DNA from 2 places in the Ruegeria sp. BHSB064 genome. Region 1 is predicted to be linked to the other one. Evidence: riboswitches for the same ligand, from Rfam matches in the RefSeq annotation. Region 1 holds a riboswitch; the other holds the start of a gene.
What was found. Region 1 has a riboswitch for cobalamin ahead of AC2FNU_RS23445 (hypothetical protein). Riboswitches for the same ligand answer to the same signal wherever they lie in the genome.

Region 1 (5,878 bases):
GCGGCGTATCTTCGACGGTCACACCTAAGAAAACAGGCGCCTCAACAACCCCACCAGGCCCCGCGCTGACCAGCGGATGCGTCATCGGAAGCAATGCAAGCTGATCTAGCCCATCACCGGCAACCAGAACTTTCCCGCGCCAAATCATCATGCACTGTGCCGCCGGGTGGCGTTGCGCCGCCGCCAACGTATCGGCATTCCCGCGCATATGGGCCGCCCGGTTCAGGCCCGAGCCGCCAAAGGTCACCTGCTCTGCGTTTTTCATTGGATTTCCTTCTGGTCCCAGGCACAGGGCTGCCATGTCTCAGACCGCGTTGCAATGGCAATTCAAACTCTCGCGATGCGCGCACTTGCCGCCGAAAAGCCGCATGGCGGCCCCGGAAAATTCATTTAGGTTACGCTTTGTTAGATTTGACCAATAACTCTATTCAAAAGCAGACCATTCAAAGTGAAGCAAAACCCTTCGACGCGGGTATCTCCTGCAAAAGACCGTGGGCTTGTGCGTATTCTGGCGACAACCGACCTTCATATGAACCTGACAGGTTTTGACTATTACACCGATACTCCTGACCAGACGCTTGGATTGACGCGCACCGCCAGCCTGATCCGCAAAGCCCGCCAAGAAGCAAGTGATGCGTTGGTCCTGTTGGTGGATAATGGGGATGCATTTCAGGGAACGCCGTTGGGCGAGTGGGCGGTTCAGAACAACGTGCCGCATCCGGTCATGCAAGCCTTCTCGGCGTTGGAGTACGACGCCATAGGTCTCGGCAACCATGATTTTGGTTTTGGGCTGCCGGTATTGGACAATATCATCTTGCAAGCCCCCTGCCCGGTCCTGTGCAGCAACCTGCATCGATCGGGTGGCCTGCAAGCATGGCGGCGATATGCGATACTGGACCGCACCGTGCCGTTGGGTGGCAAAGAAATGCCCCTTCGCATCGGCCTTATATCCGTGCTTCCGCCACAAACCACCCGCTGGGAAGAGCATCATCTGAACGGAGAGGTTACAGCCTACGACATTCTATCCACGGCATGCGACCTGTCAAAACAACTGCGCGCTGAAGGATGTGACCTGATAGTTGTGTTGGCGCATTCCGGCCTAGGCCAATCAGAGCCCGTAGAAGGGATGGAAAATGCCGTCATCCCCTTGGCGACTATAGACGACATCGACGCCATTGTCGCCGGGCATACGCACCTGACCCTTCCGAGTCGCACAGACACCAACGCCCCATATCTCGATCCCGCAAACGGGCTGGTGCATCAGACCCCGGTTGTCATGGCCGGTTCGGCTGGATCTTATCTTGGTGTCATTGATCTTGTTGTTTCTCAGCGACCGAATGGCGGGTTCAGCATTGAAGAATGTCGTGTGGACTTGCGCCCGGTTTGCGCGGATGGAGTCGCGGTCGAGGAAGACGAGGACATGGTGCGTCTGTTCGCTGACGCCCATCGTCAAACCCGCAGCGCGGTTGCCAAACCCGTCGCGCGCGCATCAGAATCCATGCACAGCTATTTCAGCTTTTGCGCACCGGATCGCGGCTTGGCTCTGGTCGCTGCGGCACAGGCTGCTGCTCTGCGTCCATACCTGCAAGGGTCGGCGTTGGGCGAGTTGCCGCTGTTGTCAGCCGTGGCGCCCGGGAAAAGCGGTGGGCGCGCTGGCCCGCGGCATTACACAGATGTACCGGCGGGGGAAATATGCCTGCGTCACGTTGCGGACCTGTATCCGTTTCCCAATGAACTGCGTGCTATACGGATAAGCGGTGCCGACGTGCTGGATTGGCTGGAAATGTCGGCAAGCGTGTTCAACCAGCTTTCACCAGATACAGAAGCGGATCTCATCAACCCTGAACGTGCCGGTTACAATTTCGACGTTATCTTTGGCCTGTCCTATCAAATCGATCCATCGCAACCTGCGCGCTTCGACAGTGACGGTCGGCTCATCGACCCTGACAACAGACGAATTCGCAATCTGACAATCGATGGCCAACCTGTTCAGTCCGCACAAAGGTTTGTCCTGGCCAGCAATAATTACCGCGCCAGTGGAGGCGGACATTTTCCTGCCGCCTCTGCCGCCCAACGCATCAACCTACCGCCGCTCGATATCAAGGACCTGTTGCGGGATTACCTGTCTCATCGCCTTCCGCCCGATCCCATAGCGCGGCACCCCTATCCTTTTAAACTCACAGCTCAAGCGGGCGTAAATGCCTTGCTTCGAACAGGTCCCGGTGCCCTTGAACACATGGGTGAGTTGCACATGTTCAACGCCCAATTACTAAGTCCTGATGAAGCCGGGTTCGAGCGTATTCGCCTGACGTTCTGACGGGTTGTCTTTTGCCCTCGCCTTCCCTATATCCAGAGTCGAGAGGTTGGCGCGGGCGAGCGCCTCGCCAACCTGGTCAGGTCCGGAAGGAAGCAGCCACAACGAGCCCCGCTTGGGTCGATGTCCAACCTCTCACTTTCCCATCACATGCCTAATGGGTGATATGCAGTGTCACACCAAGCTCGTTCAGACGTCGATAAAGCGTGACCAGAGGGCCGCGTTGCGTCGGGCAAAAGCGCCAATATGCCCAACCTCAGACAACCCGAAATCAGCCGGTTTCAGCAGATGTCGTTTGGCCTCGGGGCCATAGAGATCAGCAAGCCGACATACCGCCTTGGGCGGAACCATCTGGTCATCTTCAAAGGTAAACAGATCCACCGGTTTTCCAACTTCTGCCCACCGCGCAGCAGGTAGCCCGGTTCCGATCTCGGGCAAGTAGCTCGAAGGTGCGGTGCACCATTTACGCCATTGCCAGTAGACCGATGCCGGCAAATCCGCACCAAAACCGATTGCCTTTCCGGGCAAGTAGCCAAGCGCTTTGACCAGCAACGGCGCGTGCCCGTACCAGAATACCCCGGCCAATCCACGGTAGGGCCATGGGTGATCGTTCAGGGTCACAAGCCCGGAACACACACAAATCATCCGGTCGATTTTGTCGATATCGGGCTGTACGGGTCCCAGCATGGCGCCTACAGAATGACCTATCGTCCATTGTTGTGCGCCGGGAAAACGCCTGCGCATTTCCGCCCGCGCCGCTGGCATGTCGATCAAGGCCCAATCCGCCATTGTCGCCCGCGCATCTTTCATGCGGCCGGTCAGTGAATGCCCGAAATCCCGATAGTCATAGGTCAGGCACGCCATGCCGCGCTCGGCAGCCAGCCAACGCGCGAAGTGGCGATAATAGTCGCGTGGCACGCCTGTGGCACTGTTCAGCACAACCACTGTGCCGGGTTCAGACAAGGGTCGGTACAGGCGCGCTGAAAGGGTTGATGACCCGGACGGAAAGAGGAACTCTTCGGTTAAAACCGTCTGTTCTGTATCCAACATAATCCCTGATCCTGCGCTGATAAAACGGCTGGCTTACCTTCAATAACGGAAACTCTACGCGGGAAGTTTTCACCCATCCAGCATGACCAAACGTCGGGGCCAAAGATCCGCTTGACTCGGAACTGGGTCAGACGCTAGCGATTGTGTGATGGTTCCTGCCCCCCACAAGGGGTCGGGATGAAAAGGGAACACGGTGCGGTTCCGTCTGGTCATCCGGACGCAAACCAATTCCGCGACTGCCCCCGCAACTGTAAGCGGTGAGCAATGCCGAAACGCCACTGGCCCCTAGGGCTGGGAAGGTCGGCAAAGCGATGACCCGCAAGTCAGGAGACCTGCCATCGGAACTGAAACCGAAACTCGGGCGGGGTGTCCGGGCAGGTCCTGACTGCAATTCGCCGTCCCACCTGACCCGATCCTCTGCCCGTCACGCGCGGAGGGCGCAGGATGATCTGGAAGACAAAGACGCATGAATACAGCGCAACGGTATGTCAGCGGGCGGGCAAAACCTGCCCCGCCCTGGCGCGGCTGGCGCGCTCGATTTCCGAGGCTATGACACAAGCCGCGGCTGTCACAGGCGACGACTTCGAGTTTGACGGCAGTAGTGAGCTTTCACATTGCGCCGAAGGGTGCCAGGCAATTTTCCAGGCACAATCAGACAGTGTTCGCGTGTTTTGTGACACGCAACCCGACGCAGCGATTGAAGACCTGAACCTTTATGCTGATCTGATTTTTGGAAACACGTTCAGCACCCTGCCATCTGGCATCATTGCAAACCCACCTTGCGCAATGATTGAGGTTGCAACCTTACGGCCCCGAAAAACCGTACACGCACCCGAACAGCTTTCGGCCTGAGGTCACACCACCTGCGCCGGGGAAACCCGGGCCGCCCAAGCCAGCTGCGCGTCTGTTTCCACAGCACAGGGGCGCAGCGCCCGCAGACGCTCCAGCGCCTTTTCTGCCCGTTCGCCGCACTCGACCATCAGACGCAGGACAATCATCCCCGACCTGCCGCAACCGCCCCGGCAATGCACCAAAACCCGGCCTCCACCGGTCAAGGCATGCCGGGCAGCGGCGCTGACGTCGGGCCATGCCTCTTCAATCGCCGCAGTGGGTGCTCCGAAATCTTCGATCGGCAGATGCACCCACCGGCTGGCGCGGCTTTGGATATCGCTGCCAAAATCCTGCGCCCCGTGCTGAAGCATCTCGACATCCGTCGTCATTGAAATGACCAGCCCCGGCTTCCACGCGGCAATCGTGTCCAGATCCGTCTCATAATCCCCGCCACGTCCGGGTATCGACGTCAGGGCAAGCGTTCCGCCTGCGACTTGCAGAGCATAGATAACCAGCTGCGACATGAACCTGTGTCCTCCACCAGGAACTCTTTACAAAAAATGAGTCTTAAATTTTGTTGGAACAGCTTAGTGCGAATCCGGTCGGAATCTAAATCAAAAATCATCGCGCCTCGCTGTGGACGCGGAAGGCGGTGGCCACTACGCTGAGCCGAAGCACCGAATCCGACCGAGAAAACATGACCGACACGCCCAGCCCCGCCTATCAGGTTCTCGCCCGCAAATATCGCCCGGAAACCTTTGCCGATCTGGTGGGTCAGGATGCCATGGTGCGCACCCTGAAAAACGCGTTCGAAGCGGACCGGATTGCGCAGGCGTTCATCATGACCGGCATTCGCGGCACCGGCAAAACAACCACCGCTCGGATCATCGCCAAGGGTATGAACTGCATCGGCCCCGACGGCAATGGCGGCCCGACGACCGAGCCTTGCGGGCAATGTGAACATTGCGTGGCCATCATGGAAGGCCGCCACGTCGATGTGATGGAGATGGACGCCGCCAGCCGAACCGGCGTGAATGACATTCGCGAAATAATCGACAGTGTCCGCTATCGCGCCGCCAGCGCACGTTACAAGATCTACATCATCGACGAGGTTCACATGCTCTCGACCAGCGCTTTCAACGCGCTGCTCAAGACGCTCGAGGAACCGCCTGAACATGTGAAGTTCATCTTCGCTACCACCGAGATTCGTAAAGTGCCGGTCACGGTTCTGTCCCGCTGTCAGCGCTTTGACCTGCGCCGGATCGAGCCCGAGGATATGATCGGCCTTCTGCAAAAGATCGCAACCGCCGAAAGCGCCCAAATCGCCGAAGACGCGCTGGCGCTGATTACACGCGCCGCAGAAGGATCGGCAAGGGATGCGACCTCGCTGCTGGATCAGGCGATTTCGCACGGGGCGGGCGAAACCACTGCCGATCAGGTCCGCGCTATGCTGGGCCTTGCGGACCGTGGCCGCGTTCTGGACCTGATGGATATGATCCTGCGAGGCGATGCCGCGGGTGCACTCATGGAACTGAGCAGCCAATACGCAGAGGGCGCAGACCCTTTGGCCGTCTTGCGCGATCTCGCCGAGATCACCCACTGGGTCTCCGTCGTCAAAATTACGCCCGATGCTGCCGAAGACCCGACCGTTTCCCCGGACGAACGGACCCGTGGTCAGCAAAT
Region 2 (5,878 bases), on a different contig from region 1:
CGCATTGGCCGAACCAGAAAACGGATCAAACAACGTGACCCAAGTAAAGGCCACCGCAATGACCGGTGCAACATAGGGAAACAGGTAAAGGCCCCGGATGAACCCCTGCCCTTTGAAGCTTTTGTTCAGCAAAAGCGCCGCGAACAGGCCCATGACCAAAGCGCCAATGGTCCCGAACACCGTGTAAAACAGCGTTACCCAAAGCACGCCCCAGAACTCGGACCCGTCAAAGACGCGAGCATAGTTTTCGAGGCTGAATTCAAAGTTGGTCAGAACGTTCGGCCCACTTCCAGTTACACGCGGTTCTGACGCTTCGATTACGTCTTCAAACGCATCGGGGTCGCCGCTCACGTCAACAGGTATGCGGATACGCTCACGCTGCCCCCCTTCCAGAGTGCCGAAATCGCAAAACAGGTCTTGTCCGTCCAAAACACAGGGGGCAACAACCTCCCTCGCAATGACACCATCGGGCAGAACGTCGCTGAGGGTGACGCCATTAATTGCGATCTCCTGACTGGAGTTGCGCAGGCGGTATTCAATCCGCAGATCGTCGCCCGATCCGCGCAGGCTTTCACGCACAACCGGTGCAGGCGGACGGAGATCGGACAGGGTAAATGGCTTGAAGCTGATCCAGAAGATTGCCAGCAAAGGCAAGATCACCACAAGCGATACACTGATCACGGTCGGAGCCAGCAGCGTCCAGGCCAGACGCGCCTCGCGTTTGGCTAACGCCCCGGTTCCGGTCGGTGGGGTGGCCGAAGTCATGGGGTACCTCGAAGGGTTGGGTGCAGCGGCGCGCACGCCGCTGCAGTTGCCACTTGATTACTGAACCTTCGCCAGCTCTTCGTTCATGGCTGCAACCGCTGCGGCTGCGTCGATCTCGTCATCAATATACTGACGTACAACACGATTGATGGCCTGAGAGTTGATCATTTTTGACGCCAGCGCCAATTGACCCTCGGCCACGCCCCAGCGCTGCGCCACGTCCAGACCGCCAACAATCTCGTCGATCATCGCCTGTTCGTACAGCTCGCCCAGAGGGGCCTTGCGATCGACACCGACGGGCAGTTCCGCCCAGGCTTCAGAGAACGCAGTCGGATTGTCTGCATTACCACGGCGCACGGGGAACTTACCCTCGGGCGCAATGGCCAGCGTCTGGGTATAGCCGTCATCCATCGCAAACTTTACGAATTCCATCGCCGCATCGGTATCCGCGTCGTTGGTGATGCCGAAATACCGCACATCACCCCAGGCCGCGCCATCGGGGTTCGACGGGCCGGACAGTTTGGTCACGATACCAGTCTTGCTGGCCAGATCGCGAGAGGTCGGGTCATCGTTAATGGTCGGCGGGGCGCTGTCGCGCAGACCAGCCAATTCGTCCAGAATAAACGGCGACCAGATGATCATCGCGGCTTTGCCGTCAAAATACAGCTCACGCGATTGCTTCCAGAAGAGTTCGCCGGGAGGCGAGGCTTTGGAAATAGCCTTGTAGAAGTCCAGAACCTCGGTGGTCTTGGCCTCATCCAGCGGCTGGAACCCATCAGGGCCAACGGGCGAGACGCCATTGGCAAGGAAAACATGCTCCAGCACCTGGCTCATGAAGTTCTCGTCGACTTTGGTGGCCGAGACAAAGCCATACATTTCTGGCGGGTTATGCAACGCCTCAAGTGCGGCCTGAATGTCGGCAAAGCTGTCAGGCGCTTCCAACCCGGCTTCATCGAACAGGTCCTTGCGATAGACAACCATTTGCGTCCAGCCGTCCACCGGAACCGAGGCGGTTTCACCATTGAACGCAGCCATGCCCAAAGCACCCGGCGCGAAGGTATCAGCGCCCAGTTCTTCGATCACTTCGGTCGCAGCTTCGGTGTCCAGAATGCCCGCTTCGGCCCACGGCAGAGCGTACTGCAACGGGTGGTAAACCACATCTGGCAAATCGCCCGCAGCAAAGGCTGCGGTTGCGCGGGTACCCAGATCCGTTTCCGTGACAGGGATCACTTCGACCGTTGTACCGGTCTCAGCCTTGAACTGGTCGGCCATTTCCTGCTGTTTCGCCAGACGCTCGGGCTGCTCCTCCGTTGTCCAGAAGCGGATCGTGTCCGCTTGTACCGACATGGCCGTCAGCGCCAGTGCTAACGACGAGCCGAGCATCAGCCTGGCTGCTTTTGGTGTAAGTTTCATGGTCGGTTTCCTCCCCGATTGTCTTCCATGGATCGTTTGATTTTTTCCGCCAACTCACTCGAAGTCAGCAGTGGCGGCCCGTCAGAGTCGCGTTCGATCAGCGTCGCCTGGCTGAGTTCGCGCAAAGATGCGGGTTCTTCCCCTCGGGTCTGACGTATCAGCATCGTTGCTAGGCGTTCGCCTGCCCGTTTGGAGTCGACGCTGAACGTGGTCAGCCCGGGGCTGGCATATTGGCATTCCGGAATTCCGTCATATCCAAGGACCGAGACATCACGCCCGATTTCAAGACCGAATTCTGCACACACAGGGTAGCTTCCCAATGCCGCCTGATCCGTCGCAAAGACAATCGCGGTCGGCGGGACAGACAGGCGCAACAAAGCGCGCGCTTCAGCGGCCCCTTCTTCGCGGGTGCGGGCCCCGTCGCGGATCAATTCAGGATCGACCGGCAATCCTGCAGCCCTAAGCCCGTCGACATAGCCATCCCGACGCAGGTGACTGTAGTTGAACTTTGGATCACTGCCGACAAACCCGATGCGGCTGTGACCAAAACGGACCAGACGTTCGACCGCGTCGCTCATGGCTTTTTCGCCGGAAATATCAAACCAAGACGTATCGTCCTGAAAACCGGTCCGACCATATCCTGTCCGACCATACAGGATGAACGGCACCTGCAGGTCGCTTAGGTACCCAACCCGCGCGTCATCGACTTCGGTACGCGGCAGGATGAATCCATCGGCCTTTCGTTCTTCGACCAGACGACTCAACACATTTAGCATGTCTTGTTTCGATTTCGCGGTCGAAATTGTCATCGTCCAGTCGGATGCACTGGCGGCTTCGCAAGCGCCCGCAAGAAAGTCCTGAAAGAATGGATTGTGCCGGTCCGGTTCTTCACTGTTGATGACCATGGCAATGGCACGCACGCGCCCCGTACGAATGGCCTGAGCGTGGCTGAGCGGGCGATATCCCATCTTGCGCGCCGTCACCTCGACCCGCTTTCGCGTTGATTCTGAGATGTCGGAATACCCGTTCAGTGCCCGCGACACGGTGCTTTTCGAAAGGCCGAGGTGATCAGCCAATTCTTCAAGCTTCACCCGCCCATTCGACGTGGCGCGCCGGGATCGGATTTGTCGCTGTTGCAGTTCGGGATTCGCCATCATTCTTTAATATAATTGTTCCGAAACCGGTTTCGGCAACAAAAAAATGACACCTTCAACCCACACCTGACAATCGCCTCCAACCAGCAGACAGGTCGCAACACCCCTCTCTTGGACATGATTGCAGTCGATAAGTTGCAATCAGAACCCCTCCGGAATTCGCAGATGACCCTCCCAATGCCGCAATCGGGAGTTGACCGTGTTCAAGTTTTTCTGTCATCAACGCGCCATGTTCGGTTCCGGGGAGTCACCCGGAGGCAATAGGGAATGCAGTGCGGCACATTCTTGGCCAAATCTGCAACTGCCCCCGCAACTGTAAGCGGCGAGCGAGACTGATTACGCCACTGGGGCACACCCGGGAAGGCCAGTTTAGCGTGAAGACCCGCAAGTCAGGAGACCTGCCGAACATGCGCCCCCGGAAGGGGCGCTCATCATCGGCGACGGGGTGTGCGCCGGATCTGTTTGCCCGTTGGGGCAAATAGTTTCGCATTCCCCAATGTCAAAAATCAATGCGTGCCGGGGAAGGCGCGACGTGAGAAGGACGTATTTGTGAAACACTTTTTGTTGGCCGCGGCAGTTGTCGTGGCAATGCCAGCGCTGGCGCAGGCTCATTTCCTGCTGGAATACACCGAAGACACCATGATCGAGCGTCCGGGTGACGTTCCGGTCAAGTTGGTCTTCTGGCATCCCTTTGAAGCCGGGCACGTGATGAGCCTGGACAAGCCGGAAGAGTTCTATGTGATCCACAACGGCGAAAAGATCGATCTGTTGGGTACATTGGAAGAAACCACGTTCGACGGCCCCGAGAACAGCGCCAAAGCATTTCTTGGTTCGGTTCCGGTGAAACGTTCCGGCGACTATGTGCTGGTGACGGTACCTGCGCCTTATTACGAAGAATCCGAGGATATCTATATCCAGCAGATCACAAAGGCTTACCTGAACCGCAATGAACTGCCCACCGACTGGGATCAACCGCAAGGTCTGGCGACCGAAATTCTGCCGCTGAACAAGCCTTATAACGTCATTGCAGGTTCCACCTTTACCGGCCGCGTACTGAGCGAAGGTGAACCGGTTTCTGGTACTGAGATCGAAATCGAATACATGGCTGCAGAACCTGATTTGGCAGGCAGCGGTGCAAAAGATGCCACGGCATCCCCTCTTCCGGGTGGGTCATTGGTCGCGATTTCAGATGAGAACGGCTATTTCACCTTTGGCGTACCAAAAGCGGGTTACTGGGGTTTTGCTGCTCTGGGTTCGGGCCCAAAAACCGAACATGAAGGCAAAGAACTGAGCCAGGATGCTGTGATCTGGATCCGCGCCTGGGATCTGGAGTAACCCCTATGCACATCGTGGACGGAGCCCTTTCGAACCCAGTTGTGATCAGCGGTGCAATCGCAGCGGCTGGCGGCGTTGCTGTGGGGCTGAAATCGCTGGACCTGGACCGAATTCCCATCGCGGGCGTGCTGTCGGCCTGCTTTTTTGTTGCCTCGTTGATCCATGTGCCGATTGGTCCGTCCTCTGTGCATTTGATCCTGAACGGTCTGGCCGGGCTTTTGCTTGGTTGGGCCGCTTTTCCAGCGCTGTTTGTTGGCCTGCTGCTTCAAGCCGTGTTTTTCGGTTTTGGCGGTTTGACTGTGCTTGGGATTAACACGGTCAACATCGCGCTTCCGGCGGTGCTGACATGGATGATCTTTGGTCGTCTGATCGCACGAGGCTCTCCGGTGCAGGGCGCTATTTGGGGTGGCATCGGCGGAGCGTTTTCAATTGCGGCCACGACGGCTCTTGTCGCTGTCTCACTGGCTCTGTCTGGTGACGCATTCCTACCAGCGGCAAAACTGGTCTTTTTTGCCCATATTCCCGTCATGGCAATCGAAGCGGTACTTACGGGTTTTGCCATTCTATTGGCCCGCAAGGTCAAGCCTGAACTCTTTCTAAGGGGTGCTCCGGTATGAGACAGCTGATTTTCGTTGTTGCGGTATTGCTTACCCCGCTTCCTGCGCTGGCCCATAAAGTTATCGCAGGGGTCTTTCCCGCAGGCGACGCGATTGAGGGTGAATTGGGCTTTTCCAACGGCGACATGGCTGAAAACCAAGACGTTATCGTTTATGGCCCCGATGGCGCTGAACTGGGGCGAACAGTCACCGATACCGATGGCTTCTTCCTCTACACCCCCACCGAACCCGTCGCGCACACGTTCAAAGCAGATCTGGGCGCTGGTCATATTGCCGAAGTCGCCATGCCAGCCGAGGAAGTGGCCGAGATTTTGGGTGTGGATCCCAAGCTTGTAAAACCTGTTACGCAGGTTGAAACCGCAACCGACATAGCGACGGTGACTGTTGCGTCACTAACCGACGAGGAACGCGCAGTCATTGCCCAAGCGGTACGAGACGAAACCCGCCCCCTGCGTCGTGAGATTGCAGCCTATCGCGAACACAACGACTTGCAGACCGTTCTGGGTGGGATCGGCTACATTATCGGTCTGTTCGGCATCGGCTTTTATGTCTCTGCACGCCGGAAAATGGCCGCCTGATGGCCCATGCTCTGGA

Region 2: another riboswitch for cobalamin. It lies ahead of AC2FNU_RS21795 (DUF4198 domain-containing protein); the one in region 1 lies ahead of AC2FNU_RS23445 (hypothetical protein).

The regions. Positions count from the first base shown of each region.
Region 1 covers NZ_JBXWSB010000184.1:405-6,282, reverse strand. The annotation lists partial or broken gene AC2FNU_RS23470 (NUDIX-like domain-containing protein) at 1-265, opposite strand, end outside; gene AC2FNU_RS23465 (bifunctional 2',3'-cyclic-nucleotide 2'-phosphodiesterase/3'-nucleotidase) at 449-2,317, shown strand; RNA gene ffs (signal recognition particle sRNA small type) at 2,357-2,455, shown strand; gene AC2FNU_RS23455 (alpha/beta hydrolase family protein) at 2,504-3,364, opposite strand; cobalamin riboswitch at 3,498-3,718, shown strand; gene AC2FNU_RS23450 (hypothetical protein) at 3,676-3,834, shown strand; gene AC2FNU_RS23445 (hypothetical protein) at 3,809-4,216, shown strand; gene AC2FNU_RS23440 (protein-tyrosine phosphatase family protein) at 4,219-4,719, opposite strand; partial or broken gene AC2FNU_RS23435 (DNA polymerase III subunit gamma/tau) at 4,893-5,878, shown strand, end outside.
Region 2 covers NZ_JBXWSB010000145.1:329-6,206, reverse strand. The annotation lists gene AC2FNU_RS21810 (carbohydrate ABC transporter permease) at 1-765, opposite strand, end outside; gene AC2FNU_RS21805 (ABC transporter substrate-binding protein) at 823-2,178, opposite strand; gene AC2FNU_RS21800 (LacI family DNA-binding transcriptional regulator) at 2,175-3,335, opposite strand; cobalamin riboswitch at 3,550-3,752, shown strand; gene AC2FNU_RS21795 (DUF4198 domain-containing protein) at 3,882-4,667, shown strand; gene cbiM (cobalt transporter CbiM) at 4,673-5,284, shown strand; gene AC2FNU_RS21785 (NikL family nickel/cobalt ECF transporter subunit) at 5,281-5,862, shown strand; partial or broken gene AC2FNU_RS21780 (energy-coupling factor transporter transmembrane component T family protein) at 5,862-5,878, shown strand, end outside.